Regions from separate parts of the Streptomyces sp. NPDC127129 genome, predicted to be linked through region 2. Evidence: predicted binding sites of a transcription regulator. Region 2 holds the regulator's gene; the other holds the start of a gene.

Region 1 (14,565 bases), on a different contig from region 2:
AGGACTCCTGGCACTTCCAGCGGGACGCGCTGCGCGGACTCGTCCGTACCGTCTACTGGGACCAGCGCAGCCACGGCCGCTCGGGCCGGGGCGTCTCCCAGTCCGGGCCGGACGGGGTGCCGGTCTCCATCGACCAGCTCGGCCGCGACCTCAAGGCCGTCATCGACGCCGCCGCGCCCGAGGGGCCGCTGGTCCTGGTCGGGCACTCCATGGGCGGCATGACGATCATGGCCCTTGCCGACCGCCACCCCGACCTCGTCCGCGAACGGGTCGTCGGCGTCGCCTTCGTCGGTACGTCGGCGGGGAGGCTGGGCGAGGTGAACTACGGTCTGCCCACGGCCGGGGTCAACGCGGTGCGGCGGGTCCTGCCGGGCGTCCTGAAGGCGCTCGGCGCGCAGGCCGAACTCGTCGAACGGGGCCGCAGGGCCACGGCCGACCTGTTCGCCGGGCTGATCAAGAAGTACTCCTTCTCGTCCAGGGACGTGGACCCGGCCGTCGCCCGATTCGCCGAGCGGATGATCGAGTCCACCCCGATCGACGTGGTGGCGGAGTTCTACCCGGCCTTCGCCGAGCACGACAAGGCGGCGGCGCTCACGGCCTTCCTCGACGTGCCCGTGCTCGCGCTCGCCGGCGACCGCGACCTGGTCACCCCCAGCTCGCACACGGAGGCGATCGCCGATCTGCTGCCCGACGCCGAGCTGGTCATCGTGCCCGACGCCGGGCACCTGGTGATGCTGGAGCACCCCGAAGCGGTGACGGACCGGCTCGCGGACCTGCTGGCGAAGGTCGGAGCGGTGCCGGCGACCGCGGCCAGGGCGGGCGCCGGCAGCAGTTAGGTTGGGCCGTATGGAAGAACCGCACTCCGCTGCCACCCTCGACATCGACTCCCCGGAGGAGATGCAGGAGATCGGCCGTCGTCTGGCGAAGCTGCTGCGCCCGGGCGACCTCGTGATGCTCACCGGCGAGCTCGGCGCCGGCAAGACGACGCTGACCCGCGGCCTGGGCGAGGGCCTCGGCGTGCGCGGCGCCGTCACCTCCCCGACCTTCGTCATCGCCCGCGTCCATCCGTCGCTGGTCGGCGGTCCGGCCCTGGTCCACGTCGACGCGTACCGCCTCGGCGGCGGACTCGACGAGATGGAGGACCTCGACCTGGACGTCTCGCTGCCCGAGTCGGTGGTCGTCGTGGAGTGGGGCGACGGCAAGGTCGAGGACCTCACGGACGACCGGCTCCACATCCTGATCCACCGCGTGGTGGGTGACACGGACGACGACCGGCGCACGGTCGCGCTGCACGGGATCGGCGCGCGCTGGGCGGACGAGAACCTCGCGCTGAGCTGAACGTACGTAGGTTCCGACAAGGTGTCGGGAAGATGTTGCGGCGAGCGCACGAGCCGTGGTGACATGGATGCACGAGCTGGTTAGGTGTACCTAACCTACGGGAGGCATGCATGGCGACGCCAGAGCGCGAGCGCGCGGAGGCGCGGATCTCGATGAGTGAGCTGCTGGCGTCCTGTGCCGCGGCGAACGTGGTGTCGACCCCGCCGAGAGAGTCCGACAGCCCGGAGAACGTCCGCCCGGAGAACGTCCGTCCGGACACCGTCGAGCGGGACGTCGAGCGCGAGGCGGCGTAGCCCGTACGGGTGAAGGCGCGGTGCTGCGGGGCGGGTACGCCACGGCGCGTGGGCCGCGCGCGCCAGGCGCGCGTGCACGGGAGCGCCGCGGAGGAGCCGAACCGCCGGCCGCCTGGCGTGGCGGCTCCGACTGCGTCCGGTCGTCGCGTCCTACGCGACGACCACGACCTTCGCGCCGATCGACGCGAACGTCCACATCGCGTTGCCGTCCGCGCGCTTCATGCGGATGCCGCCCGTCTTCCGCGTCGCGTCGGGCGTCGGGAGCGAACCGTCGACCGCGGCGCTGAAGCCGACCGACACGTCCTGCACGCTCGCGAACCGCACCACGTGCTCGATCTGCACGCCGTCCGAGCCGGTCACCGCACCCGAGCGCGAGGTCACCTTGTACGACCCGGGCGCCGGGTGGACCGTGCTCGGCATGACCGAGAAGGTCTGCGTGGCCTGGCCCTTCGCGTCCACCAGCCACACCCGCCGCTCGCCCAGCGCGTAGACGACACGCGTCCCGGTGCCCGAGTTCGCCGGCACGGCGAGCGGGTCCTTGACGGGCTTCGGCGGGCCACCGGTCGCGGCGGAGGAAGGGGCCGCGGTGGTCCTCGGCCTGGCCGAGACGTCCGCGGGCGCGTTCGCCGACGCCTGGTAGGCGAGGAAGGCGACCGCGGCGACCGCCGCCGCCGTGAGCCCGGCCACGAATCCCGAGCTGCTCCGTGCCACCCTGCCGCCCACCTTTCTTTCGTACGTACGTATCGGTCGTGACGGTAGCAGTCGCGGGCGACCGGGACGGGGCGCCGTGCGGGCCTGCCGGGAGCCGTAGGCTGTTTGCGTGCTCTTGCTCGCCATGGATACCGCCACGCCCGCCGTCACCGTCGCCCTCCACGACGGCGAATCCGTCGTCGCCGAGTTGCGGCAGGTCGACGCCCGCCGCCACGGGGAGCTGCTGCTGCCCGCCGTCGACCGGGTCCTGAACGAGGCCGGGCTGAAGCTCGACGCGGTCACCGGCCTCGTGGTCGGCGTCGGACCGGGGCCGTACACCGGTCTGCGCGTCGGTCTCGTCACCGCCTCGACCTTCGCCTCCGTCCTCGGCGTGCCCGTGCACGGGCTCTGCACCCTGGACGGGCTCGCGTACGCCTCCGGGATCGAGGAGCCGTTCGTCGTCGCGACGGACGCGCGCCGCAAGGAGGTCTACTGGGCGCGGTACGAGAACTCCCGTACGCGCGTCACCGACGCGGCCGTCGACCGGCCCGCCGAGATCGCCGAGCAGGTCGCCGGGCTGCCGGTCGTCGGCGCGGGGGCACGGCTGTACCCCGAGGCCTTCCCGGACGCCCGCGACCCCGAGCACCAGTCGGCGGGCGCGCTGGCCGCGCTGGCGGCGGAGCGGCTCGCGGCGGGCGCCGACTTCCTCGATCCGCTGCCGATGTACCTGCGGCGTCCCGACGCCCAGGTGCCGAAGAACTACAAGGTGGTCACGCCCAAGTGACCGCCGGACAGCCCGCCGCCGGACAGCCCGCCGCCGAGCCCGTGGGGTCCGGACAGCCCGCCGGACCGTCCGTGTCCGGCGCCGCGGCGCTGCGCGAGATGCGCTGGTGGGACCTCGAGCCCGTGCTCGTGCTCGAACACGAGCTGTTCCCCGAGGACGCCTGGTCCGAGGGGATGTTCTGGTCCGAGCTGGCCCACGCCCGTGGCCCGCGTGCCACCCGCCGCTATGTCGTGGCGGAGGCCGGGGGGCGGATCGTCGGGTACGCGGGGCTGGCGGCCGCCGGCGGCCTCGGCGACGTCCAGACGATCGCCGTCGCCCGCGAGCAGTGGGGCACCGGACTCGGCGCGCGGCTGCTCACCGACCTGCTCCACCACGCCACCGCGTTCGAGTGCGAAGAGGTGCTCCTGGAGGTGCGGGTGGACAACACCCGGGCCCAGAAGCTGTACGAGCGCTTCGGCTTCGAGCCGATCGGCTTCCGGCGCGGCTACTACCAGCCGGGCAACGTCGACGCGCTGGTGATGCGACTGACCGTTCAAGCAACTGAGACCGAAACTGGAACTGATTCCGATGGCTGCTGACGAACCGCTCGTACTCGGTATCGAGACCTCCTGCGACGAGACCGGGGTCGGCATCGTCCGGGGCACGACGCTGCTCGCCGACGCCGTCGCCTCCAGCGTCGACACCCACGCCCGCTTCGGCGGCGTCGTGCCCGAGATCGCCTCCCGCGCCCACCTGGAGGCGATGGTCCCGACCATCGAGCGCGCCCTGAAGGACGCCGGGGTCTCGGCCCGCGACCTCGACGGCATCGCCGTGACGGCGGGCCCGGGTCTCGCGGGAGCGCTGCTGGTCGGCGTCTCGGCGGCCAAGGCGTACGCGTACGCGCTGGGGAAGCCGCTGTACGGCGTGAACCACCTGGCCTCGCACATCTGCGTCGACCAGCTGGAGCACGGCCCGCTGCCCGAGCCGACGATGGCGCTCCTCGTCTCCGGCGGCCACTCCTCGCTGCTGCTCGCCCCCGACATCACCGCCGACGTCCGGCCGATGGGCGCGACCATCGACGACGCGGCCGGCGAGGCCTTCGACAAGATCGCGCGCGTCCTGGACCTCGGCTTCCCCGGCGGCCCGGTCATCGACCGGCTCGCGCGGGAGGGCGACCCGAACGCGATCGCCTTCCCGCGCGGACTGACCGGCTCGAAGGACCCCGTGTACGACTTCTCCTTCTCCGGTCTCAAGACGGCGGTCGCCCGCTGGATCGAGGCCAGGCGCGCGGCGGGCGAGGAGGTGCCGGTACGGGACGTGGCCGCGTCCTTCCAGGAGGCCGTCGTCGACGTGCTCACCCGCAAGGCCGTACGTGCCTGCAAGGACGAGGGCGTCGACCACCTGATGATCGGCGGCGGCGTCGCGGCCAACTCGCGGCTGCGGGCGCTGGCCCAGGAGCGGTGCGAGCGGGCCGGTATCCGGCTGCGGGTGCCGCGCCCCGGGCTGTGCACGGACAACGGCGCGATGGTGGCGGCCCTGGGCGCCGAGATGGTGGCCCGGAACCGGCCGGCCTCCGACCTGGAGCTGTCGGCGGACTCCTCGCTGCCGGTGACGGACCCGCACGTGCCGGGCGCGGACGGCCATGGTCACGGCCACGCTCACGGACACACCCACGACCACGACCACGTGCACGAGATGAGCAAGGAGAATTTGTACCCGTGATCCTCACGCTCATGTGGGAGGCCCGGGCCGTCCAGGGCCGGGGCGCCGAACTCCTGGAGTGGGCGCGGTCGCGGGAGCTTCCGCACGAGCCGCTCCGGCGCGAGACCTTCCGGGCCCCGCAGGACCGGGTGCTCGTGCTGACCTGGTGGGACGCCCCGGCGCCGGACGCCGAGCTGCCCGAACTCCCGGAGCCCGCGGCGGACCTCATCACCAGGCCGGTGCACCGCTGGCGCTTCGAGTCCGTCGACTGAGGCAACCTCCCGGCCGCGTTCGCCATCATCCACGGCGTGAGACTCGGCGTGGACAAGAAGATCGTGACCTGGGCGGCGCTGACCGCCGCCGCGCTCCTCGTGACGGGCTGCGGCGGTCCGGCGGGGGCGGAGACCCCCGGCACCGCACCGTCCGCGCCGGCGACGGCCTCCGCCCGGACCGGGGCTCCGGCTCCCGACCGGGCCGCCGAGACCTCGGCGGCGTACCGCAAGTGGGGGCTGAAGCCCTTCGCCGCCCCGCCCGCGCCGCCCCGGGTGAAGCCGGTCAAGCGGAGCCCGGGCGGTCCCGTCCCCGTCATCAGCGAGATACCGACGAAGGACAAGATCGTCTTCATCACGATCGACGACGGGGCCGAGAAGGACCCGGAGTTCGTGAAGATGATGGAGGAGCTCGAGGTCCCGGTGACGATGTTCCTCACCGACTCCGCGATACGCGCCGACTACGCGTACTTCGCCCGCCTGGGCGACCTCGGCAACGGCGTCGCCAACCACACCCTGACCCACCCGAACCTGCCCACCCTCGGCCGGGCCGCCCAGAGCCGGGAGATATGCGGCCAGCAGACGAAGCTGGCGAAGGAGTACGGCGCGAAGCCGCGGCTCTTCCGCCCGCCGTACGGCAACTGGAACGAGGACACCCGCGCGGCCGCGGGCTCGTGCGGTGTCGACGCGATCGTGCTGTGGCGCGAGGCGATGCAGATCAAGAACATGCAGTACCAGCGCGCGGACGGGAAACTGCACCCGGGCGACATCATCCTGGCCCACTTCCGGGGCCCGGCCGAGCTCAAGGGCACGTCGATGACGCGTATGACGGCCAACATGCTCCGCCACATCCAGGAGCAGGGCTTCACGGTCGCCCGCCTGGAGGACTACGTCTAGAAAGTCTTCTCCTCCTCGTGTCGATGCGGGGCGGGCCCGTTCGACGTATGAGTGAGAGGCGGGGATCGGCCCCGCCCGCCACGCAAGGAGAACGACCATGCCCCGCTATCTGACGATGGTCCGCATCGAAGAGGGCGCCTTCGAGATGGAGGACGCCGACCCGGGCTTCGACGAGCGCATGGGCGCGCTCTTCGAGGAGATCACCAAGGCCGGGGTGATGCTGGAGACCGCCGGGCTCAGGCCGACCAAGGAGGGCAAGCGCGTCGTGTGGGAGGGCGGGAAGATCTCCTACACCGACGGACCGTTCACCGAGACCAAGGAGGTCGTCGGCGGCTACTCGATCAGCCAGTGCCGGGACCTGGCCGAGGCCGTCGAATGGTCGAAGCGCTTCCTGGAGGTCCACCCGCCGCAGTGGAAGGTGACGTGCGAGGTGCGCGAGATCGAGGAGATGTGACGCGGCCGGGGCGGGTGGTGCCATGGTTGACCCATGACCGCACCCGCCCCCGGCGCCGTCGAGACCGTCTTCCGGATGGAGTCGCCGCGGATCATCGCCGCCGTCGCGCGGATCGTCCGTGACGTCGGCATCGCCGAGGAGATCGCCCAGGACGCCTTCGTGGCCGCACTCGAGCAGTGGCCGCGGACGGGCGTCCCCGACCGGCCCGCGGCCTGGCTGACGGCCGCGGCCAAGAACCGCGCCGTCGACCTCGTACGGCGCCGGGAGACGTACGCGCGCAAGCTGGCCGAGGTCGGGCGGGAGCTGACCGAGGAGTCCCACGACCCCGAGCCGTCCGGGCCCGGCGACATCGACGACGACCTGCTGCGGCTGATCTTCACCGCCTGCCACCCGGTGCTCTCCGCCGAGGCGCGGACCGCGCTGACCCTGCGGCTGGTCGGCGGGCTGCGCACCGACGAGATCGCACGCGCCTTCCTCGTACCGGAGGCGACGGTCGCGCAGCGGATCGTCCGGGCGAAGCGGACGCTGGCGACGGCGGGTGTGGAGTTCGAAGTGCCGTACGGGCAGGAGCGGGCGGCCCGGCTGGGCTCCGTCCTGGACGTCATCTACCTCGTCTTCAACGAGGGGTACGCGGCCACCGCCGGCGACGACCTCCTGCGGCCGGCGCTGTGCGAGGACGCGCTGCGGCTGGCCAGGGTGCTCGCGGGGCTGATGCCGAAGGAGGGCGAAGTCCACGGCCTGGCGGCCCTGCTGGAGATCCAGGCCTCGCGGACCGCGGCCAGGACCGGTCCGGACGGGCGGCCGGTCCTCCTCGCCGACCAGAACCGGAGCCGCTGGGACCGGCGGCTGATCCTGCGCGGCTTCGAGGCGCTCGGGCGGGCGGGCGAGTGCGGGGCGTACGGTCCGTACGCCCTCCAGGCCACGATCGCCGCCTGCCACGCGAAGGCGCCGGCCTACGAGGAGACCGACTGGCGGACGATCGCCGCGCTGTACGAACGCCTCGCTGCCGTCGCGCCCTCGCCGGTCGTCGAGTTGAACCGCGCCGTCGCCGTCTCGATGGCCGAGAGCCCGGAGGCCGGTCTCGCCCTCGTCGACGAGCTGGCGGAGGAACGCGCCCTGGCGGGGTACCACTTGCTGCCGAGCGTCCGCGGTGACCTGCTGGAACGGCTCGGGCGGCCGGACGAGGCGCGCGCGGAGTTCGAGCGGGCGGCCTCGCTGACCCGTAACGAACGGGAGCGGGAGCTGCTGCGGGAACGGGCGGCGAGGGCGGCGCGGCCGGAGCGGACGGCACCGACGGAGCCCGGTGACCGGGCGGAACGGGCGGACGGGCGGGGCGCGTCGGAGGCTCGGTAGTCTCGGCGCATGTCCCCACGCGCACCCCTGCCTCCGCCTCCGCCGCCCGCCGAGATACGGAGCTGGCCCGACCGTGCGGCCCGACTGGCCGACCGGGCGCGGGCGATGGCCGAGCTCAACCGCCAACTGCTGGGCGGGGCACGGCTGTCGGTCTTTCTGCTGTGGGTGGCGGCCCTCCAGCTCGGCTGGGGGATCTGCGGCGCCGGGTTCATCATGCTGGACGAGTCCCTCGACCCGTTCTCGGGCCTGTTCGCCTGCTTCTTCGTGGCCCTCGGGCTCGGCGCCGTGGTTCCCGCCGTCTTCTTCCTCGCCCGGGGTGTCCGCCGCGACCGCCGGGCGCGGGAACGGCTGGTCCAGTGGGCCGCCCTGGACGGCGACCGGGCGGCCGACGCGCGGCTGCGGGAGCCCGTCCTGAGCGTGGTCTGGCTGCTGCTCTCCGTCGCGCTGTGCGCCCTCGGCCTCTGGATCTCGCTGGCCGTGCCCGCGGAGGCGACCGGGCCGGGAAGGGGCGGCCACGGCGCGCTCGTGTACTTCGTGGGTGCGGGGCTCGGCCTCTGGATCAGCGGCCTGACCGGTGTCGTGAAGGCGGTCGGGCACTACCGGCTGGCGGTCCGGCTCGCGGCGTAGCGCGCTACGCCGCCGGGTGGCCGATCAGCATCGTCGGGGCTCCCGCGACCCGGGTCAGGACCACGGTGGCGGCGTTCGGGCCCTTCGGCTTGACCCGGCGGCGGATCTCCTCGGGCTCGACCGCCGAGCCGCGCTTCTTCACCGTCAGCGTGCCGACCTCCCGCTCCCTCAGCAGCGCCTTGAGCTTCTTGAGGTTGAAGGGCAGTTCGTCGGTGATCTCGTACGCCGTGGCGTACGGGGTGGGGGTGAGGGCGTCCGCCGTGATGTACGCGATCGTCTCGTCGATCAGGCCCCCGCCCAGCTCCTCGGCCACCTCGGCGACCAGGTGCGCGCGGATGACCGCGCCGTCCGGCTCGTAGAGGTAGCGGCCGACCGGGCGGACCGCCGGATCGGGCAGGCCGCGGCCGGTCAGGCTCGCGCCGGAGGGCAGGAGGGTGGCGCGCCGGGTGCCCGGGGAGGTACCGAACCACAGCACGGCCTCCTTCACGTCCCCGCCGTCCGAGATCCACTCGGCCTCGGCCTCCTCCGGGACCGCCTCGTGCGGGATGCCGGGGGCGATCTTCAACGCCGCGTGCGGGGCCGTACGGGCGGCCTCGACGGCCCAGGAGAGCGGCGGCGAGTACGCCTCGGGGTCGAAGATCCTGCCCCGTCCGCCGCGCCGGGCGGGGTCCACGAAGACGGCGTCGTAGGGGCTCGTGTCGATCTCGGTCACGTCCGCGCACCGCACCTCGATCAGGTCGGCGAGCCCGAGCGCGTCGGCGTTGGCGCGGGCGACCTCGGCCGTCAGCGGGTCGCGGTCCACGGCGAGGACCGCGATCCCGGCGCGGGCGAAGGCGAGGGCGTCCCCGCCGATCCCGCCGCACAGATCGGCCACGCCGCGCACCCCGAGGCCGCGGAGCCGCTCGGCGCGGTACGCCCCGACCGTCGCCCGCGTCGACTGCTCGACGCCGTTGGGGGTGAAGTACATCCGGTACGCGTCCTCGGCGCCGAACTTCGCCACCGCGCGCTGACGCAGCCGGGCCTGCCCGAGCGCCGCGGAGACCAGCTCGGCGGGGTGCTCACGGCGCAGCCGGGAGGCGACGGCCAGTTCCCGGGCCGGGTCGTAGTCGCGCAGGGCGGTGAGCAGCGTCTGGCCCTCGGGGGAGAGCAGGGCGGTGAAGGCGGCGAGGTCGGTCACCCGTCCCATTGTGGGCCAGCCGGGGGACGGTGGGCGCCGGGGCGGCGGTGTCGGCGGCCCCGGGGGTCTCGGCGCTGACAGGATGCGGCGCCATGCAGCTAGTACGACAAAAAGAACAGATGCGAATGAAGCGGGCGCTGCGCCTGCGCCGGTCGGTGGGTGCGGCGCTGGTCGTCGCCGCGCTCGGATCCGCCTGTGCGGGCCCCTCGGGAGGGGAAGCGGGAGGGGAAGGGGGCGCCGAGAGCGGACGCAAGGCGCCCGCGCCTCCCGCCGCCGGCCAGCAGCAGGGCCAGGGTGCGGCCGCCGCACTCGACTCGTACGTCGAGAAGGTCCGCGAGCGGCGCGCCGCCCGGGTGCTCGCCGCCAAGAAGTGGGGCCTCGAACGCCCGCCCCTGGAGGCCCCGGCCCCGCCCGCGGTGAAGCCGAAGATCACCACCCGCAAGGGCTTCGAGACCGACGGCGAGGGACTGCCGCCCGTCTTCACCACCGTGCCGACCAAGCAGAAGGTCGTCTTCCTGACGATCGACGACGGCGCGGAGAAGGACCCCGAGCTGCTGCGGATGATGAGCGAGCTGCAGATCCCCTACAGCGCCTTCCTCAGCGACTACGTCGTCAAGGACGACTACGGGTACTTCCGGAAGATGCGGGACTCCGGTGTCTCCCTGCACAACCACACCCTCAACCACCGCTACCTGCCCGGACTTTCGTACACGGCGCAGAAGCGGGAGATCTGCGGGATGCAGGACGTCATCGAGAAGCAGTTCGGCAAGCGGCCCCCGCTCTTCCGCCCGCCGTACGGCAACTACAACGAGGACACGCTGCGCGCGGCGAAGACGTGCGGGGTGAAGGCGGTCCCGCTCTGGGCCTCCGAGGCCTTCCCGGACCGGATGGAGTGGCGCGAGTGGGACCGGGACCTGCACCCCGGTGACATCGTGCTCACGCACTTCAGGGGCAAGGAGGACTGGAAGGGCTCGATGGCCGACATGGTCCGCCGTGTGATGAAGACGATCACGGCCAAGGGGTACGCGGTCGCGAAGCTCGAGGACTACGTGTGAGACGCGCGCGCCGGCTGGCGGCGGGTCTGGTGCTGGCCGGCGCGCTCACCGGGATGACGGGGTGCGCCTCGTCCGTGGACCCGATCGAGCGCCTGGGCCGGAAGGCGGCCGTACGGGTCGGGGAGGCGAGAGCGGGGGACGGAGCGGTCTCGAGGACGGCGGTCCGCGTGCTGCACCGGCTCGCCCGGCTCGACGACGGAGGCCGTCCGGCCGGCCGAGGAGGGCTCCGGCCTTGAGGGGCTCCGGCCTTGAGGGGCTCCGGCCTTGAGGGGCTCGGCGCCGCCCTGTCGCACCTGTGTGCGGAACCAACCGGGCCGTCGCGCCGTTTCCCGTACCGGGACCGAAGCGCCACGCGACGCTGAATTGGCACTCCGCTTGACCGAGTGCTAATCCCGGTCATAGTCTCGGCTCTGGCACTCCCCACTGGAGAGTGCCAACACAGCGACGGGCAGGTCCGGCACCCGCGACGACGGATCCACCTGGTCGCCACCCCAGACAGTTAGCCCCGTGAGATCTCCGAAGGGGGAGGTCGGATCGTGACGACCACCAGCTCCAAGGTTGCCATCAAGCCGCTCGAGGACCGCATTGTGGTCCAGCCGCTCGACGCCGAGCAGACCACCGCCTCTGGCCTGGTCATCCCGGACACCGCGAAGGAGAAGCCCCAGGAGGGTGCTGTCCTCGCCGTCGGTCCGGGCCGCTTCGAGAACGGCGAGCGCCTGCCGCTCGACGTCAAGGTCGGCGATGTCGTGCTGTACAGCAAGTACGGCGGCACCGAGGTGAAGTACAACGGCGAGGAGTTCCTCGTCCTCTCGGCTCGCGACGTGCTCGCGATCATCGAGAAGTAATTCACCGAAGTACCTGAAGCACATGCTTTGAGCTGCGCCCCTGACCCCGCACCGGGCGTCCGGGGCGCAGTTCGGTTTCACCAGTTTTTCGACATCCGAGAGGGCTGAATCGCTCCCATGGCGAAGATCCTGAAGTTCGACGAGGACGCCCGTCGCGCCCTTGAGCGCGGCGTCAACAAGCTTGCCGACACGGTGAAGGTGACGATCGGCCCGAAGGGTCGCAACGTCGTCATCGACAAGAAGTTCGGTGCCCCCACCATCACCAACGACGGTGTCACGATCGCCCGCGAGGTCGAGATCGAGGACCCGTACGAGAACCTCGGCGCCCAGCTCGTGAAGGAGGTGGCGACCAAGACCAACGACATCGCGGGTGACGGCACCACCACCGCCACCGTGCTCGCCCAGGCGCTGGTCCGCGAGGGCCTGAAGAACGTCGCCGCCGGTGCCTCCCCGGCCGCCCTGAAGAAGGGCATCGACGCCGCGGTCAAGGCCGTCTCCGACGAGCTGCTCGCGACCGCCCGTCCGATCGAGGACAAGTCCGACATCGCCGCCGTGGCCGCGCTCTCCGCGCAGGACCAGCAGGTCGGCGAGCTCATCGCCGAGGCGATGGACAAGGTCGGCAAGGACGGTGTCATCACCGTCGAGGAGTCCAACACCTTCGGTCTGGAGCTCGACTTCACCGAGGGCATGGCCTTCGACAAGGGTTACCTGTCCCCGTACATGGTGACCGACCAGGAGCGTATGGAGGCCGTCCTCGACGACCCGTACATCCTGATCCACCAGGGCAAGATCTCCTCGATCCAGGACCTCCTGCCGCTCCTCGAGAAGGTCATCCAGGCCGGCTCCTCCAAGCCGCTGCTGATCATCGCCGAGGACGTCGAGGGCGAGGCCCTGTCGACCCTGGTCGTCAACAAGATCCGTGGCACCTTCAACGCCGTGGCCGTCAAGGCCCCGGGCTTCGGCGACCGCCGCAAGGCGATGCTCGGCGACATGGCCACCCTCACCGGTGCCACCGTCATCGCCGAGGAGGTCGGCCTCAAGCTCGACCAGGCCGGTCTGGACGTGCTGGGCACCGCCCGCCGCGTGACCATCACCAAGGACGACACCACCATCGTCGACGGTGGCGGCAACTCCGAGGACGTCGCGGGCCGCGTCAACCAGATCAAGGCCGAGATCGAGTCCACCGACTCCGACTGGGACCGCGAGAAGCTCCAGGAGCGCCTCGCGAAGCTGGCCGGCGGCGTGTGCGTGATCAAGGTCGGCGCCGCCACCGAGGTGGAGCTGAAGGAGAAGAAGCACCGTCTGGAGGACGCCATCTCCGCGACCCGCGCCGCGGTCGAGGAGGGCATCGTCTCCGGTGGTGGCTCCGCTCTGGTCCACGCCGTCAAGGTCCTCGAGGGCAACCTCGACAAGACCGGCGACGAGGCCACGGGTGTCGCGGTCGTCCGCCGCGCCGCCGTCGAGCCGCTGCGCTGGATCGCCGAGAACGCCGGCCTCGAGGGCTACGTCATCACCTCGAAGGTGGCGGAGCTGGAGAAGGGCAACGGCTTCAACGCCGCGACCGGCGAGTACGGCGACCTGGTCAAGGCCGGCGTCATCGACCCGGTGAAGGTGACGCGCTCCGCGCTGGAGAACGCCGCCTCGATCGCCTCCCTCCTCCTCACCACCGAGACCCTCGTGGTGGAGAAGAAGGAAGAGGAGCCGGCGGACGCGGGCCACGGCCACGGTCACGGCCACTCGCACTGACGCACGCGCAACCCGTCACCGAGGTCCGGTGCCACCCTTCGCGGGGGCGCCGGGCCTCGGTGCTTTCCGGGGCCGGCGTGCTCTCCGGGCCTGGCGTGCTCTCCGGGGCCGGCGTGCTTGCCGGGCCTGGCGCCCGGCCGCCCGGGGATCCTGCCGCGGGGCCCTACGCCTCCGAGGCGTTCACGGCGCCCAGCTGCTCCATGAGGCCGAGCAGGTCGTACTGCCACCAACCCTCCGCGATCTTGCCGTCCTTCCTGAACTGGTGGATCGTCGTGCCGGTCATCGAGACCTTCGTGCGGGGCGTGGTGGGCATGAGCCCCATGAAGTCGCCCTTGTGCGTCGCCACCCAGGTCCACCGCGTGCACACCCGGTCGCCCTCGGCGATCTGGTCGTTGATGGTGAAGTCGAAGTCGAACCCGCCCCGCCACATCTCCACCTGACGCCGGATCGCGTCCATGCCGATGGTGTCCTGCTCGTTGGTCGGATCGTGGTCGTGATAGCCCTCCGTGAGGACCTCGTCGAGCGGCGGAAGCTCGCCGTCGGCGGCGAGGAGCTCGAAGAACCGCTGGGCGTTGCCCTTGTACAGCTGGATGTCCCGCACGATGTCCAGGTCGGTGAAGGTCGGCATCTCGTCACAGAGCGCGACCATCTCCCGGAAGATGCGGTCCGTCTCGGGGAGTTGGGAGTTGGTCATCGCCACCTCGTAGGAGGGGAACTCCACGATCTCCACGAGATGCTCCGAATCGGAGCGGTCCTTGCCGATGACGCTGTGACTGGCTGTCCGCTTGCCCTGGGTCTGCTCGACCCACTTGTCCATGAGCCGGTTCAGATCTTCGAACCGGCTGGTCTTGCAATCGATGATCTGTACGAAAGTCATGACACCTCCCGGACCGGGTGGGACCCTTCCAGTCTAGGTCCGCGGCCGTTCGGGCCCCCGCGCCGGATTGATCGAAAAAAGTTCGAATCGATCACTCGAATCGATCATGCGGGGTGGACGCCTCCGGGGGCCCCGCAGGACGACCGCACCCGCAGCCGCGGCAGCAGGCTCAGATGCCTCCGGGCCGACTCCTGACCGCCGGTCTCCGTCAGCCGTTCCACCAGCAGTTCCGTGGCGTGCCTGCCCACCTGGCGCTTGGGCGGGGCGACCGCCGTGAGCGGGGTGTCGGCGAGCGCCGCGACCTCGTCGTCGTACGCGATGAGGGCCAGGTCCTCCGGCACCTTCACGCCCAGCTCCGCCAGCCGCCGGACGATCTCGATCGCGTCCACGTCGTTGTGGACCACCGCCGCGCGGGCCCGGCCCGAGGTCACCGCCACGTGCAGCGCCCGCACCGCGGCCTCGAACCCCGCGGGATCCTGG
Region 2 (14,565 bases):
GTCTGCAACGGCACCTTCGTACCGAGCGCTCCCGCCGTCATCGGGATGGTGACCGTGCAGTGCAGGTCGTCGCCGCGCCGCTGGAAGGTCTCGTGCGGGACCTCGTGGATCTCGACGTACAGGTCACCGGCGGGGCCGCCGCCGGGGCCGACCTCGCCCTCGCCCGCGAGCTGGATGCGCGTGCCGTTGTCGACACCGGCCGGGATCTTCACGGTGAGCGTGCGCCGCGAGCGGACCCGCCCGTCGCCCGCGCACTCGGGGCACGGGGTCGGGACGACCGTGCCGAAGCCCTGGCACTGGGGGCAGGGGCGGGAGGTCATGACCTGGCCCAGGAAGGACCGCGTGACCTGCGAGACCTCACCGCGGCCGCGGCACATGTCACAGGTCTGGGCGGACGTGCCGGGCGCTGCGCCCTCACCGGAACAGGTCGTACAGACGACCGCCGTGTCGACCTGGATGTCCTTCGTCGTGCCGAAGGCGGCCTCGTTGAGGTCGATCTCCAGCCGGATCATGGCGTCCTGGCCGCGGCGCGTGCGCGAGCGCGGCCCGCGCTGCGACGCCGTACCGAAGAAGGCGTCCATGATGTCCGAGAAGTTCCCGAAGCCGCCCTGGCCGAAGCCACCGGCTCCACCACCGCCGCCGGACGCGGACAGCGGGTCGCCACCGAGGTCGTAGACCTGCTTCTTCTGCGGGTCCGACAACACCTCGTAGGCGGCGTTGATCTCCTTGAACCGCTCCTGCGTCTTCGGATCGGGATTGACATCCGGGTGCAGCTCGCGGGCGAGCCGCCGGAATGCCTTCTTGATCTCGTCCTGGGACGCGTCGCGGCGCACGCCGAGTACGGCGTAGTAGTCCGTGGCCACTTACGACTCCGCCAGGATCTGTCCGACGTAACGTGCCACTGCGCGTACCGCTCCCATCGTTCCGGGGTAGTCCATGCGGGTCGGTCCGACCACGCCGAGTTTGGCGACTGCCTCGTCGCCCGAACCGTAGCCGACCGCGACGACGGACGTGGACGTGAGGCCCTCGTGGGCGTTCTCGTGCCCGATCCGTACGGTCATGCCCGAGTCCTTGGCCTCGCCCAGCAGCTTGAGGAGCACGACCTGCTCCTCGAGGGCTTCGAGAACGGGCCTGATCGTGAGGGGGAAGTCATGGCCGAAACGGGTGAGATTGGCGGTACCGCCGATCATCAACCGCTCCTCGTGCTCCTCCACCAGGGTTTCGAGCAGGGTCGCGAGCACCGTCGAGACCGTGCCCCGGTCCTCCGTCTCCTCGAAGGACTCCGGAAGATCCTGCACCAGCTGCGGCACGTCCGCGAAACGGCGGCCGACGACCCGGCTGTTGAGCCGGGCGCGCAGGTCCGCGAGCGAGGCCTCGCCGAACGGCGCCGGACAGTCGATGACGCGCTGCTCGACGCGGCCGGTGTCCGTGATCAGCACCAGCATCAGCCGGGCGGGGGCCAGCGAGAGCAGCTCCACGTGCCGGACCGTCGAGCGGGTCAGCGACGGGTACTGCACGACGGCGACCTGCCGGGTCAGCTGCGCGAGCAGCCGGACCGTGCGCCCGACGACGTCGTCGAGGTCGACGGCTCCGTCGAGGAAGTTGTGGATCGCGCGCCGCTCGGGCGTCGACAGCGGCTTGACGCCGGCGAGCCGGTCGACGAAGAGGCGGTAGCCCTTGTCGGTCGGGATGCGTCCGGCGCTGGTGTGCGGCTGGGCGATGTAGCCCTCGTCCTCCAGCACGGCCATGTCGTTGCGCACGGTGGCGGGCGAGACGCCGAGCTTGTGGCGCTCCGTGAGCGCCTTGGAGCCGACCGGCTCCTCCGTCCCGACATAGTCCTGGACGATGGCGCGCAGCACCTCGAGTCTGCGTTCGCTGAGCATCGCGCACACCTCCAGCTGTCGTATCGGTTGCTCCGCATTTGGCACTCGCCCTGTTCGAGTGCCAGGAATCCCCCGGCCAGTGTACGGCGGCGGGCATCGCTCCTGGCAAGGAGGCTGTGTCGGAGGCCACGTCGTTGCGGATAGCGTCGCGGTATGGATGTCGATTGGGAAGAGTACGGCTGGGAGCGGCTCGGTAACGGGGTGGGCAGGCGCCGACTGCCCGGCTGGGACGCCACGGTGGGGCTGGTACTGGGCGAGCGCGCCGTGCTGCTGTACGACACGGGCTCGACGCTCGCCGAGGGCGCCGAGCTGCGGGCACAGGCGGAGGCGCTCACGGGCGGCCGGAGAGTGACGCACATCGCACTGAGTCACCCGCACTTCGATCATGTCCTCGGCACGGCGGCCTTCGCGGGGGCGGAGGTGTTCGGGGCGGTGGGCCTGGACGAGCTGCTGCGCCGGGAGCGGCACGCGCTGCGAGAGGACGCGGTACGTCAGGGGGTGGCGGAGTCGGCGGCGACGGAGGCCGTGGACACCCTCGTCCTCCCGGGGCACATGGTGTCGGGCGAGTGGACGCTGGACCTGGGCGGCCGCCAGGTGCTGCTGGCCAACGTCGGGCCGGGGCACTCGGGCCACGACCTGGTGCTCCTGGTCCCGGACGCCGACGGGGTGGAGGTCGTCTTCTGCGGTGACCTGGTCGAGGAGTCGGGCGAGCCGCAGGCCGGCAGCGACGCCGTCGGCTCGCAATGGCCGGCGGCCCTGGACCGGCTGCTGGCGCTCGGCGGGGAGGACGCGCTGTACGTGCCGGGGCACGGGGCGGCGGTGGACGCGGCGTTCGTGCGGCGCCAGCGGGATGAGCTGGCACGGCGCTTCTCCGTCGCATAACGTCGCCCGAATGCGCAGCTACAACCCGGACCTGACGCCCCCTTGGAAGCGATCCGCCCCGGTGCCGGAGGTGCCGGCGGAGGCGGACCTCGTGGTGGAGGAGGTCTCGACAGGCTTCTGCGGGGCGGTGATCCGCTGCGAGGCGGGCACGGTCACGCTGGAGGACCGCTTCGGCAAGCACCGCGTGTTCCCGATGGATCCGCGGGGCTTCCTGCTGGAGGGCAAGGTGGTGACCCTGGTCCGCCCCGCCGCCGGACCGGCGCGCCCCAGCCGCACGGCCTCGGGCTCCGTCGCGGTCCCGGGCGCGCGGGCGCGGGTGGCCCGGGCGGGGCGGATCTACGTGGAGGGCCGGCACGACGCGGAGCTGGTGGAGCGGGTCTGGGGCGACGACCTGCGCATCGAGGGCGTGGTGGTGGAGTACCTGGAGGGCATCGACGACCTTCCGTCGATCGTCGCGGAGTTCGGCCCGGCGGCGGACGCACGGCTCGGCATCCTCGTCGACCACCTGGTGCCGGGCTCGAAGGAGTCCCGCATCGCGGCGCAGGTCACGTCCCCGGACGTCCTGATCGTGGGTCATCCGTACATCGACGTGTGGGAGGCCGTGAAGCCGTCCTCCGTGGGCATCCCGGCGTGGCCGGCGGTCCCCCGGGGCCAGGACTGGAAGACGGGCGTCTGCCAGGCGCTGGGCTGGCCGCAGAACACGGGGGCCGCCTGGCAGCACATCCTGTCGAAGGTCCACTCCTACAAGGACCTGGAACCGTCGCTCCTGGGCAGGGTGGAGGAGCTGATCGACTTCGTGACGGCGCCGTAGGCCCGTCCCGCCCGGTCGACCCGCCCGGGCCCCGGCGCCGCAGGTACGACACCGGGGCTCGGCGCCAGGGGTAGGACACCGGGGCTCGGCACCGGGGGTACGGCGCCGGGGTAGGACACCGGGGGGCTCGGCACCGGGAGTACGGCGCCGGGGCTCGGCACCGGGAGTACGGCGCCGGGGTAGGACACCGGGGCTCGGCACCGGGCCACGGCGCAGGGGGTACGCCCCCGGGGGCTCGGCGCCCTAGGGGTAGGGGCCCTAGGGGTAGGGGCCCTAGGGGTAGGGGCCCTAGTCCACCAGGTCGCGGACGACCGCGTCGGCGAGGAGCCGGCCCCGCAGGGTCAGGACCGCGCGCCCCGCCTCGTACGGCTCGGGCGCGAGGAGCCCGTCCGCGAGGGCCTTGCGGGAGGCCGCGAGGCCGTCGGGCTTCAGGAGGTCCAGCGGGCAGCCCTCCCGGAGCCGCAGCTCCAGAAGCACACGCTCCACGCGCCGGTCCTCCGCCGAGAGGAGCTCCCGCCCCGCGCCCGGCGACCGCCCGGCGGAGAGGGCCGCCGCGTACGCCCCCGGATGCTTCACGTTCCACCAGCGCACACCGCCCACGTGCGAGTGCGCCCCCGGGCCCGCGCCCCACCAGTCGGCGCCGCGCCAGTACAGCTCGTTGTGCAGGCACCGCCCGGCCTCCGACGTGGCCCAGTTCGAGACCTCGTACCAGTCGAAGCCGGCCTCGGCGAAGACGGAGTCGGCGATCAGATACCGGTCCGCGTGCACGTCGTCGTCCGTCATCGGCACCTCGCCGCGGCGGATCCGGCGCGCCAGCTGCGTCCCCTCCTCGACGATCAGGGCGTACGCGCTGACATGGTCGGGGCCCGCTCCGATCGCCGCCTCCAGCGACGCGCGCCAGTCGTCGTCGGACTCCCCCGGCGTCCCGTAGATCAGGTCCAGGTTCACGTGCTCGAAGCCCGCAGCCCGCGCCTCCGCGACGCACGCCTCGGGCCGCCCCGGGGTGTGCGTGCGGTCGAGGACCTTCAGGACGTGCTGCCGGGCGCTCTGCATCCCGAACGACACCCGGTTGAAGCCGCCGGCCCTCAGCTCCGACAGATACGCCGGATCCACCGACTCCGGGTTCGCCTCCGTCGTCACCTCGGCGTCGTCCGCGAGCCCGAACTCGTCCCGGATCGCCCCCAGCATCCGTACGAGATCACCGGCCGCGAGCAGCGTCGGCGTACCGCCGCCGACGAAGACGGTCCGCACCGGCCGCGGGTCGTCGCCGAGCACCTTCCGGGCGAGGCGTATCTCCTCGACGACCTGCCCCGCGTAGTTGTCCCGGGAGGCGAGCACGCCTCCGGCACCGCGCAGCTCGCTCGCGGTGTACGTGTTGAAGTCGCAGTAGCCGCAGCGGGTCGCGCAGTACGGCACGTGCAGATAGAACCCGAGCGGCCGCTCCCCGGCCCCTTCCAGGGCGTGCGAGGGCAGCGCCCCGTCGTCGGGCATGGGCTCACCATCGGGCAGTACGGAAGGCATGAGCCCATTGTCCCGTACTGCCCGACGTGGACCGCCGGCCTGTGGACAACCGTCGGCCGGCTACGGCCGGACCGGTCCGGTCAGGCCTCCCGCGCCCCCGTGTACATGTCCTCGATCAGGTCCTTGTACGTCCGCTCCACCACCGGCCGCTTCATCTTCAGCGACGGGGTGAGCTCGCCGTGCTCCACGTCCAGGTCCCGCGGGAGCAGCCGGAACTTCTTGATCGTCTGCCAGCGCTGCAGGCCCTCGTTGAGCCGGTCCACGTACCCCTGGACCATCTCCAGCGTCTGCGGGGCGGCCACGACCTCCGCGTACGCCTTGCCCGCGAGGCCGTTCTCCGCGGCCCAGCCGAGGATGGCGGGCTCGTCGAGCGCGATGAGGGAGGAGCAGTAGTTCCGGTCGGCGCCGAGGACGACGATGTTGGAGACGAAGGGGCAGACGGCCTTGAACTGGCCCTCGATCTCGGTCGGCGCGATGTACTTGCCGCCGGAGGTCTTGAACAGGTCCTTCTTGCGGTCCGTGATCCGCAGGTAGCCGTCGGCGGACAGTTCGCCGATGTCCCCGGTGTGGAACCAGCCGTCCGCCTCCAGGACCTCGGCCGTCTTCTCGGGCAGGCCGTGGTAGCCCTGCATGATGCCGGGGCCGCGCAGCAGGATCTCGCCGTCGTCGGCGATCCGGACCTCGCAGCCGGGCAGCGGCTTGCCGACCGTGCCGGTGCGGTAGGCCTCGCCCGGGTTGACGAAGGAGGCGGCGCTGGACTCCGTGAGGCCGTAGCCCTCCAGGATGTGGATGCCCGCGCCGGAGAAGAAGAAGCCGATCTCGGGCGCCAGGGCGACGGAGCCGGAGACGGCGGCACGCAGCCGGCCGCCGAAGGCCTCGCGGAGCTTCTTGTAGACCAGCGCGTCGGCGACCTTGTGCTTCGCGGTGAGGCCGAAGGGCGCGGAGGCGGTGCCGGTGCGGCGGAAGTTGTCCTGGGTGACCTTGGCGTACTCGCGGGCCACTCCGGCCGCCCACTGGAAGATCTTGTACTTGGCCGCGCCGCCCTCGCGGGCCTTGGCGGCGACGCCGTTGTAGACCTTCTCGAAGATGCGGGGCACGGCGGCCATGTAGGTCGGCTGGACCACCGGAAGGTTCACGATGATCTTGTCGATGCGGCCGTCGACGGCGGTGACGTGGCCGACCTCGATCTGGCCGGAGGTGAGCACCTTGCCGAAGACGTGCGCGAGCGGCAGCCAGAGGTACTGGACGTCGTCGCCGGTGACGAGACCGGTCGCGGCGATCGCCTTGGCCATGTACGACCAGTTGTCGTGCGGGAGGCGGACGCCCTTGGGGCGGCCGGTGGTGCCCGAGGTGTAGATGAGGGTGGCGAGCTGGTCCGCGGTGATCGCCGAGACGCGCTCCTTGACGGCGTCGGCGTGCCGCTCCAGGTACGCCTGGCCGCGCTTCTCCAGTTCGGCGAGGGAGAGGACCCAGTCGTCGCTCTCGACGCCCGTCGGGTCGATGACGACGACGTGGTGGAGACCGGGCAGGTCGGCGCGGGTCTCGCGGGCCTTGGCGACCTGCGCCGCGTCCTCCGCGATCAGCACCTTGGACTCGGAGTCGGAGAGGATGAACGCCGACTCCTCGGCGTTGGTCTGGGGGTAGATCGTGGTGACGGCGGCTCCCGCGCACATCACGCCGAGGTCGGAGAGGATCCACTCCACCCGGGTGGAGGAGGCCAGGGCGACGCGCTCCTCCGCCTGCACCCCCAGGTCGATCAGACCTGCCGCGATGGCGTAGACCCGCTCGGCGGCCTGCCCCCAGCTGAGCGACTTCCACTCGTCCGGACCCTGGCCGGAAACCGCCGGAACCGGATAGCGATAGGCCTCCGCATCAGGAGTCCGCTCGACGCGCTCAAGGAAGAGGGTCGCCACGGAGGGCGGCCGGTTCTCGATCAAGGTCTGTGTGTCGCTCACGACGTCCTCCGGGCGGCGGCGGTGCCTGCGGGTGGTGCGATCTGGCGGTGCGTATCTAACTGGCGAGTAACCTTCGATTCGGGGATCAGAGTAGATGGCCGAAGTCCGACGCGTAAGAGCCTGGCGGCCGACTCTTCATACCCGGTTGATAACAGAACGAACGCCGAACGGGCCCCCGCACTGTCCGCGCGGAGACCCGTTCGATGTATCAGTCAGCTAAACAGCTGATCACTTCTTGCTCTTGCCGCCGGCGGAGTCGTCGCTCGACAGGACGGCGATGAAGGCCTCCTGCGGGACCTCCACGGAGCCGACCATCTTCATCCGCTTCTTGCCTTCCTTCTGCTTCTCCAGCAGCTTCCGCTTACGGGAGATGTCACCGCCGTAGCACTTGGCGAGGACGTCCTTGCGGATGGCGCGGATGGTCTCGCGGGCGATCACCCGGGAGCCGATCGCGGCCTGGATGGGCACCTCGAAGGCCTGCCGCGGGATGAGCTCGCGCAGCTTGGCGACGAGCCGCACACCGTACGCGTACGCGGCGTCCTTGTGGGTGACGGCGGAGAAGGCGTCGACCTTGTCGCCGTGCAGCAGGATGTCGACCTTGACCAGGCTGGACGCCTGCTCGCCGGTGGGCTCGTAGTCGAGGGAGGCGTAACCGCGCGTCTTGGACTTCAGCTGGTCGAAGAAGTCGAAGACGATCTCGGCGAGGGGCAGGGTGTAGCGGATCTCGACCCGGTCCTCGGAGAGGTAGTCCATGCCGATCAGGGTGCCGCGACGCGTCTGGCACAGCTCCATGATCGCGCCGATGAACTCGCTGGGGGCGAGGATCGTGGCGCGTACGACGGGCTCGTACACGTCGTTGATCTTGCCCTCGGGGAACTCGCTCGGGTTGGTGACCGTGTGCTCGCTGCCGTCCTCCATGACCACGCGGTAGACCACGTTGGGGGCGGTGGCGATCAGGTCGAGCCCGAACTCGCGCTCGAGCCGCTCACGGATCACGTCGAGGTGGAGCAGACCCAGGAAGCCGACGCGGAAGCCGAAGCCGAGCGCGGCGGAGGTCTCCGGCTCGTAGACCAGCGCGGCGTCGTTGAGCTGCAGCTTGTCGAGGGCCTCGCGGAGGTCCGGGTACTCCGAGCCGTCCAGCGGGTAGAGGCCCGAGAAGACCATCGGCTTCGGGTCCTTGTAACCGCCGAGGGCCTCGGTGGCGCCCTTGTTCAGGGAGGTGATCGTGTCACCGACCTTGGACTGGCGGACGTCCTTCACACCGGTGATGAGGTAGCCCACCTCGCCGACGCCGAGACCGTCGGACGGCGTCATCTCCGGCGAGGAGACACCGATCTCGAGCAGCTCGTGGGTGGCGCCGGTCGACATCATCTTGATGCGCTCGCGCTTGTTGAGCTGCCCGTCGACCACTCGCACATAGGTCACGACACCGCGGTACGAGTCGTACACGGAGTCGAAGATCATCGCGCGGGCGGGCGCGTCGGCGACGCCGACCGGGGCGGGGACGTCCCGGACGACCCGGTCGAGCAGCGCGTCGACACCGACACCGGTCTTCGCGGAGACCTTGAGCACGTCCTCGGGCTGGCAGCCGATGAGGTTGGCGAGCTCCTCGGAGAACTTCTCCGGCTGGGCGGCCGGCAGGTCGATCTTGTTCAGCACGGGAACGATCGTGAGGTCGTTCTCCATCGCGAGGTACAGGTTCGCGAGGGTCTGCGCCTCGATGCCCTGGGCCGCGTCGACCAGCAGGATCGTGCCCTCACAGGCCGCCAGGGACCGCGAGACCTCGTAGGTGAAGTCGACGTGCCCGGGGGTGTCGATCATGTTGAGGATGTGGGTCTTCCCCTGACCCTCGCCCTCGGTGGGCGCCCAGGGGAGACGTACGGCCTGGGACTTGATCGTGATGCCGCGCTCGCGCTCGATGTCCATCCGGTCGAGGTACTGGGCACGCATCTGCCGCTGGTCGACCACACCGGTCAGCTGGAGCATCCGGTCGGCAAGCGTGGACTTGCCATGGTCGATGTGCGCGATGATGCAGAAATTGCGGATCAACGCCGGGTCGGTACGGCTCGGCTCAGGCACGTGGGTAGGAGTCGCGGGCACGCAAGGTCTCGTCTCGGGGCGATGGTCGGTTGGATACGTAGGCTCCATGGTCCCACGAGTGAGCGGCTCCGCTCGGTTTGGGCAGAGGTTACGGGCCCTGATACCGTGGACAGCTGTGTCTCGTACGCGCTCTCAGCGCAGAGGCACACCTCAGAAACAACACCGAACCTGAAAAGGCTCTTTTCGTGGCGAACATCAAGTCCCAGATCAAGCGGAACAAGACGAACGAGAAGGCGCGCCTGCGCAACAAGGCCGTCAAGTCCTCGCTCAAGACCGCGATCCGCAAGGCCCGCGAGGCCGTCGCCGCGGGTGACGTCGAGAAGGCCGTCGTGGCTTCTCGCGCCGCCTCCCGCGCGCTCGACAAGGCTGTCTCGAAGGGCGTCATCCACAAGAACGCCGCCGCCAACAAGAAGTCGGCGCTGGCCACCAAGGTTGCCGCTCTGCAGGGCTGAGCTCTGATGTAACGCCGGACGGGACCCAGCGGGCCCTCTCTCCCGCTCCCAACCGGTACCCCGGACTCGTACGCGACACGCGTTCGCCACGCGTGTACGAGCCCACCAAAGCACCACGCCGAAGGCCCCGCGCGCTTCTTCCCCAGAAGCCCACGGGGCCTTCGCCGCACCCGGGGCCGGCTGCATCGGCGCCCACCGGGCCCCGGGAGGGTTCCTGGGAACCCGATCCCGGCAGGGCTCCGGGGAGGGTGAGGTGGAGTGGGGTGAGGTGGAGTGGGGCAAGCAACCTGCCACGGTCCCTACCGGCGCAACCTCGCCGCCCGAGCCACCGCGACCACCGCCTTCTCCAGCGCGTACTCCGGGTCGTCCCCGCCGCCCTTCACGCCCGCGTCCGCCTCCGCCACCGCGCGCAGCGCCAGCGACACCCCGTCCGGCGTCCAGCCGCGCATCTGCTGCCGCACGCGGTCGATCTTCCACGGCGGCATCCCCAGCTCCCGTGCAAGGTCCGCCGGCCGCCCGCCCCGCGCCGAGGACAGCTTGCCGATCGCCCGGACGCCCTGCGCCAGCGCGCTGGTGATCAGGACCGGCGGGACGCCGGTCGAGAGCGACCAGCGCAGCGCCTCCAGCGCCTCCGCCGCCCGCCCCTCCACCGCACGGTCCGCCACGTTGAACGACGACGCCTCGGCCCGCCCCGTGTAGTACCGCCCGACGACCGCCTCGTCGATCGTCCCCTCGACGTCCGCCGTCAGCTGCGCGACCGCGGACGCCAGCTCCCGCAGGTCGCTGCCGATCGAGTCGACCAGCGCCTGGCACGCCTCGGGCGTGGCCGACCGCCCCAGCGCCCGGAACTCCTGCCGTACGAACGTCAGCCGCTCCGCCGGCTTCGTCGTCTTCGGACAGGCCACCTCCCGCGCGCCCGCCTTGCGTGCCGCGTCGAGCAGGCCCTTGCCCTTCACGCCGCCCGCGTGGAGCAGCACCAGGGTGATCTCCTCGACGGGCGCGCCGAGGTACCCCTTGATGTCCTTGATCGTGTCCGCGGAGAGGTCCTGCGCGTTCCGCACGACCAGCACCTTGCGCTCGGCGAAGAGCGACGGGCTCGTCAGCTCCGCGAGTGTCCCGGGCTGGAGCTGCTCGGGGGCGAGGTCCCGTACGTCCGTGTCGGCGTCGGCGGCCCGCGCGGCCGCCACCACCTCCTGGACGGCGCGGTCGAGGAGCAGGTCCTCCTGCCCCACGGCGAGCGTGACGGGGGCGAGAAGGTCGTCGTTCGAATTCTTCCTGGTGGCCATCGCGTCCAGCATCCCACGGGCCACTGACACCGTTCCCCATGCCCGAGAATGGCGAGGTGAGTGAACGACACGTACTGGTACTGCCCGACCGCGACGCCGCCGAGGAGGTCGCCGAAGAGCTTCCCGCCCGCTTCGCGGTCGCCCAGGAGCCTCAGCTCGTACGGGACGCCCTGGCCGGCGAGGACGACGCCGAGGACGCGCAGTGGCTGGTGGTGGTGGAGGACCCGGAAGGCCGGCTGGACTCCGCGGCGCTGGACGGACTCGCCGCGGAGTACGAAGGCTGGCTGGAGGCACCGTAGGGAGCCGCGCGGCCCCTACGCGGACGGGTCCGAACCGTCCGCGGCCGACGCCGAGCCGGAGCCCGAGCCGGAGCCGGGGCCGGGGCCCACGTCGGAGCCGGCGCCCGCGGCCCCACGCTCCCGCGAAGGCGGTACGGCCGGCAGCTCGGCGAGCTCGATGCCGAACAGGTCCCGGTACGCCGCCCGTACCTCCTCCTCCCCGTCGATCAGCCGCTCCGTCCGCTCCCCGCCGTGCACGGTCGTCACGAGCTTGTGGCCGCTGAGAGTGATCCGGCCCTCCTCGGTGAGCCGGGAGCAGATGAGCGAGCGCGTGAAGTGCGAGTCCGGGGACGTGCGGTGGTACCAGGCCCCGGCCGTGAAGTCCGCGAGCACACGCGGCCGCAGCTCCAGCCGGTAGCGCGGCTCGCCGTCCTGCAGCACGTCCAGGTCGCCGTCCTCGGTCTCCACGAGGCGGAACGTGCCCGCGGGATCGGGCTGGTCGCCCCGCTCGTCCAGCGCCAGCGGGAGATGGCTGTGGTCGCCGAACCCGACGTCCACGAGCCACCTGCCCTGCTCCGCCGTCTCCACCAGCACCGCCATGTGGTCGTACGGGATGCCCAGCCGGCCGTCCTTGCCGACGACACGCGCCTGAAGGAGCGTGGTGGTGAAGCCCAGTTCGCGCAGCAGGACGGCGAAGGTGGAGTTGAGTTCGTAGCAGAACCCGCCCCTGCCCGCGCCGACGATCTTGTCGAGCAGCGCCTTCTCCTCCAGGACGATGTCCTCGCCGAGATGGATCGACAGGTTCTCGAAGGGGACGGCCCTCAGATGCCGCAGATGAAGGTCGCGCAGAGCGACCAGGTCCGGGCGTTCCGGTCGGGCCGCTCCGATGCGCCGGAGATAGGCCTCGACCGGCACGTCCACCGTGCCCACCGCCTCCGCCGTCTCCCCCGTGTCCGCCCTGTCCGCGCTGTCCGAAGCCCGCTGGGTATGAGTGGTCATGCTCCGAGTCTGCCGTCACGCCCCCGGCGCGGCCATGAGGCGCTGGTCCTAGGTCGGATGCCCGAGGCCGGTGGCCCGAGGCGCCCCCGCACCGCCTCCCGTACCGTCCGGGTCATGCCCGATCATGAACCGCCCTTGCCCCTTCCGCGTCCCCGCTCGCAGCGCAAGGAGGACGTCCTCACCCGTCTCGCGCAGGACGAGGACCTCTGGGTCGCGACCGCTTCCGGCCCCGACGAACCGTGCCTGGTGCCGCTCTCCTTCGTCTGGGACGTCCAGGACGGACTGCCCGGCCGCGGGACCCTTCTGCTCTGCACGAAGCGGACCAACCCCACGGCCCGCAATCTCACCCCGAAGGGCGAGGTCCGGCTCAGCCTCGGCCACACCCGGGACGTGGTGCTGATCGACGGCACGGCGGAGGCGGTGGAGGGCGCCGACCTGCCGGCTGCCTCGGCCGACGCCTTCGCGGCCAAGTTGGCCTGGGATCCGCGCGGCCGGCCCGCCTGGGTCTACCTCCGGGTCACCCCCAGGTCGGTGAAGGCGTGGCGCGAGGTCGACGAACTGGCGGACCGGGAGCTGATGCGCGCCGGGGAGTGGCTGGTCTGACAGCCGCCCGGCGCTGGGCCGGGCTCAGGCCGTGGGTACGGGATCCTGGGCGGGCGTGGGCAGTTCGCGGGTACGGGCGAGCGGCGAGGGCAGCAGCCACAGCACGGCGAACAAGCCTCCGACGGTGGCGATCCACAGCGTCGGGCGCAGCCCGACGGCCGTGCCGAGCACACCGGCGGCGAGCGCTCCGATCGGGCGGAAGCCGTGGTTGAGGGTGCGGAACGCGCCCATCACCCGGGCCCGGATGTTCTCGGGTATCAGCGCCATCTGCCACGACGCCGCGGCGATGTCGACGATCATGACGGCGACGCAGGAGAGGAACTCCGCCGTGAACAGCAGCGCGACGACGAGGACGGTGGGGCCCTGGGCGAGCGGTATGAGCAGCAGTGGCGCGGTGAAGCCGACGAAGCCGCACACGATCGAGGGGCCGATCCCGATCCGGCGCACGACCGCCCCGCTGCACGCGGCGCCGATCAGCCCTCCTACCGCTCCCGCGCCGAGCACGGCTCCGAGAACACCGGCGCTGAGGCCCAGTTCGACGGTGGCGTAGAGCACGAAGAGCGTGTGGAACATGTAGTTGAAGAACTGGATCGTTCCCGAGGCCGCGAACAGCGCCCGCATGGACCGCTCCCGGAGGAGCCAGCGCAGGCCTTCGGTGAAGTGGCCCTTGCCGCCCGGTGCCGGCGGGGGCTCCACGGGTCTGATCCGGGCCAGGTGGCCCGCCGAGACGAGGTAGGTGAGGGCGTCGGCGACCAGGGCGATGGGCGCCGTCAGCATCTGCACGAGTACGCCGCCCGCGCTGGGACCCGCCAGCCAGGCCATCGAACGGCTGCCGTTGACCAGTGAGTTGGCCTGGACATAGCTCTCGGTCGGGACCAGCGCCACGAACAGCGAGGCGTTGCACGCCTCGAAGAGCACGGCCAGCGCACCGACCCCGAAGGCCACGAAGTAGAGCTGCCCGAGGGTGAGGGCGTCCAGCAGATAGGCGACGGGGAGGGTCAGCAGCAGCGCGGCCCGCGCGAGGTCGGTCGCGATCATGGCGCGCCGCCGTTTCGCCTGCCGGTCGGCCCAGGCCCCGAAGGGCAGGTTGAGCAGCAGCGCGGGCAGCAGCTCCGCGGTCTTGAGCCAGCTCATCTCCGCGGCGTCGGCACCGAGGACGAGCACGGCCGCGAGCGGAATCGCGATGAGGGAGATCTGGTCGCCGACGAGCGAGACGGTCTGGCCGGTCCAGTACCGCCGGAAGGTCCGCTCCCGCAGCAGCGCGGGTATGCGTTGCGCCACTCTCATTCCTCACTCCTCATCGTCGTCGTGGAGGAGTTCGGGGATCTCCTCGGGAATCTCTCGGTCCAGATACGCGATCCGCAGCACGCTGACCGGCCTGGCCCCTTCGGGCCGCAGGGAGACGTCGGCCGCGCGGTCCTCGTACGGCCGCAGCAACTCGTCGACCTGCCGGCTGAAGGTGGCAAGCTCGGCCGGCGTGAGGTGGAGCAGGGTGTCGCCGAACATCTCGACCTCCCGCCACTCCTTGGGCAGCCGGTGCCGGTCCTCCATGGCCCGGAGGACCCGTTCGAAGTACCGCTCGGCGACCGCGGCGCTCAGGGCGTCCGCCGCCTCCGCGACGGACGCGTCCTCACTGTCGCCCGGCCACTCGGTGTACCGGGCGGTCGCGCGCCAGGGTTTCTCCCTCCCCCGGCCACCGGGCGCCTCCTCCACCAGCCCGTATTTGGCGAGTATGCGCAGGTGGTACGAGCAGCTGGCCACCGACTCCCCGGTCAGCTCGGCCGCCCGGGTCGCG

Evidence for each region. Region 2 encodes HrcA, which represses chaperone genes, less so after heat shock. Its sites were predicted from a motif close to TTNGCACTCNGNNNNNCNGAGTGCNAA; they were not measured.
Region 1: the regulator HrcA is predicted to act here: its motif matches at 10,981-11,007, upstream of groES (co-chaperone GroES).

Annotation. Positions count from the first base shown of each region.
Region 1 covers NZ_JBHXTV010000014.1:140,808-155,372, reverse strand. Annotated here, with positions in the region: gene ACFVGW_RS25955 (alpha/beta fold hydrolase) at 1-836, shown strand, start outside; gene tsaE (tRNA (adenosine(37)-N6)-threonylcarbamoyltransferase complex ATPase subunit type 1 TsaE) at 847-1,338, shown strand; gene ACFVGW_RS25945 (hypothetical protein) at 1,449-1,631, shown strand; gene ACFVGW_RS25940 (hypothetical protein) at 1,782-2,342, opposite strand; gene tsaB (tRNA (adenosine(37)-N6)-threonylcarbamoyltransferase complex dimerization subunit type 1 TsaB) at 2,452-3,105, shown strand; gene rimI (ribosomal protein S18-alanine N-acetyltransferase) at 3,204-3,683, shown strand; gene tsaD (tRNA (adenosine(37)-N6)-threonylcarbamoyltransferase complex transferase subunit TsaD) at 3,673-4,806, shown strand; gene ACFVGW_RS25920 (hypothetical protein) at 4,803-5,057, shown strand; gene ACFVGW_RS25915 (polysaccharide deacetylase family protein) at 5,094-5,951, shown strand; gene ACFVGW_RS25910 (YciI family protein) at 6,049-6,405, shown strand; gene ACFVGW_RS25905 (RNA polymerase sigma factor) at 6,439-7,758, shown strand; gene ACFVGW_RS25900 (hypothetical protein) at 7,768-8,385, shown strand; gene ACFVGW_RS25895 (SAM-dependent methyltransferase) at 8,390-9,571, opposite strand; gene ACFVGW_RS25890 (polysaccharide deacetylase family protein) at 9,688-10,617, shown strand; gene ACFVGW_RS25885 (hypothetical protein) at 10,614-10,853, shown strand; gene groES (co-chaperone GroES) at 11,154-11,462, shown strand; gene groL (chaperonin GroEL) at 11,580-13,208, shown strand; gene ACFVGW_RS25870 (ester cyclase) at 13,372-14,085, opposite strand; gene ACFVGW_RS25865 (substrate-binding domain-containing protein) at 14,190-14,565, opposite strand, start outside.
Region 2 covers NZ_JBHXTV010000005.1:463,195-477,759, reverse strand. Annotated here, with positions in the region: gene dnaJ (molecular chaperone DnaJ) at 1-863, opposite strand, end outside; gene hrcA (heat-inducible transcriptional repressor HrcA) at 864-1,883, opposite strand; gene ACFVGW_RS12955 (MBL fold metallo-hydrolase) at 2,037-2,765, shown strand; gene ACFVGW_RS12950 (DUF3097 domain-containing protein) at 2,776-3,576, shown strand; gene hemW (radical SAM family heme chaperone HemW) at 3,865-5,067, opposite strand; gene ACFVGW_RS12940 (AMP-dependent synthetase/ligase) at 5,178-7,052, opposite strand; gene lepA (translation elongation factor 4) at 7,281-9,152, opposite strand; gene rpsT (30S ribosomal protein S20) at 9,338-9,604, shown strand; gene holA (DNA polymerase III subunit delta) at 9,904-10,890, opposite strand; gene ACFVGW_RS12920 (hypothetical protein) at 10,929-11,189, shown strand; gene ACFVGW_RS12915 (arylamine N-acetyltransferase) at 11,205-12,167, opposite strand; gene ACFVGW_RS12910 (pyridoxamine 5'-phosphate oxidase) at 12,282-12,770, shown strand; gene ACFVGW_RS12905 (MFS transporter) at 12,795-14,057, opposite strand; gene ACFVGW_RS12900 (winged helix-turn-helix domain-containing protein) at 14,061-14,565, opposite strand, start outside.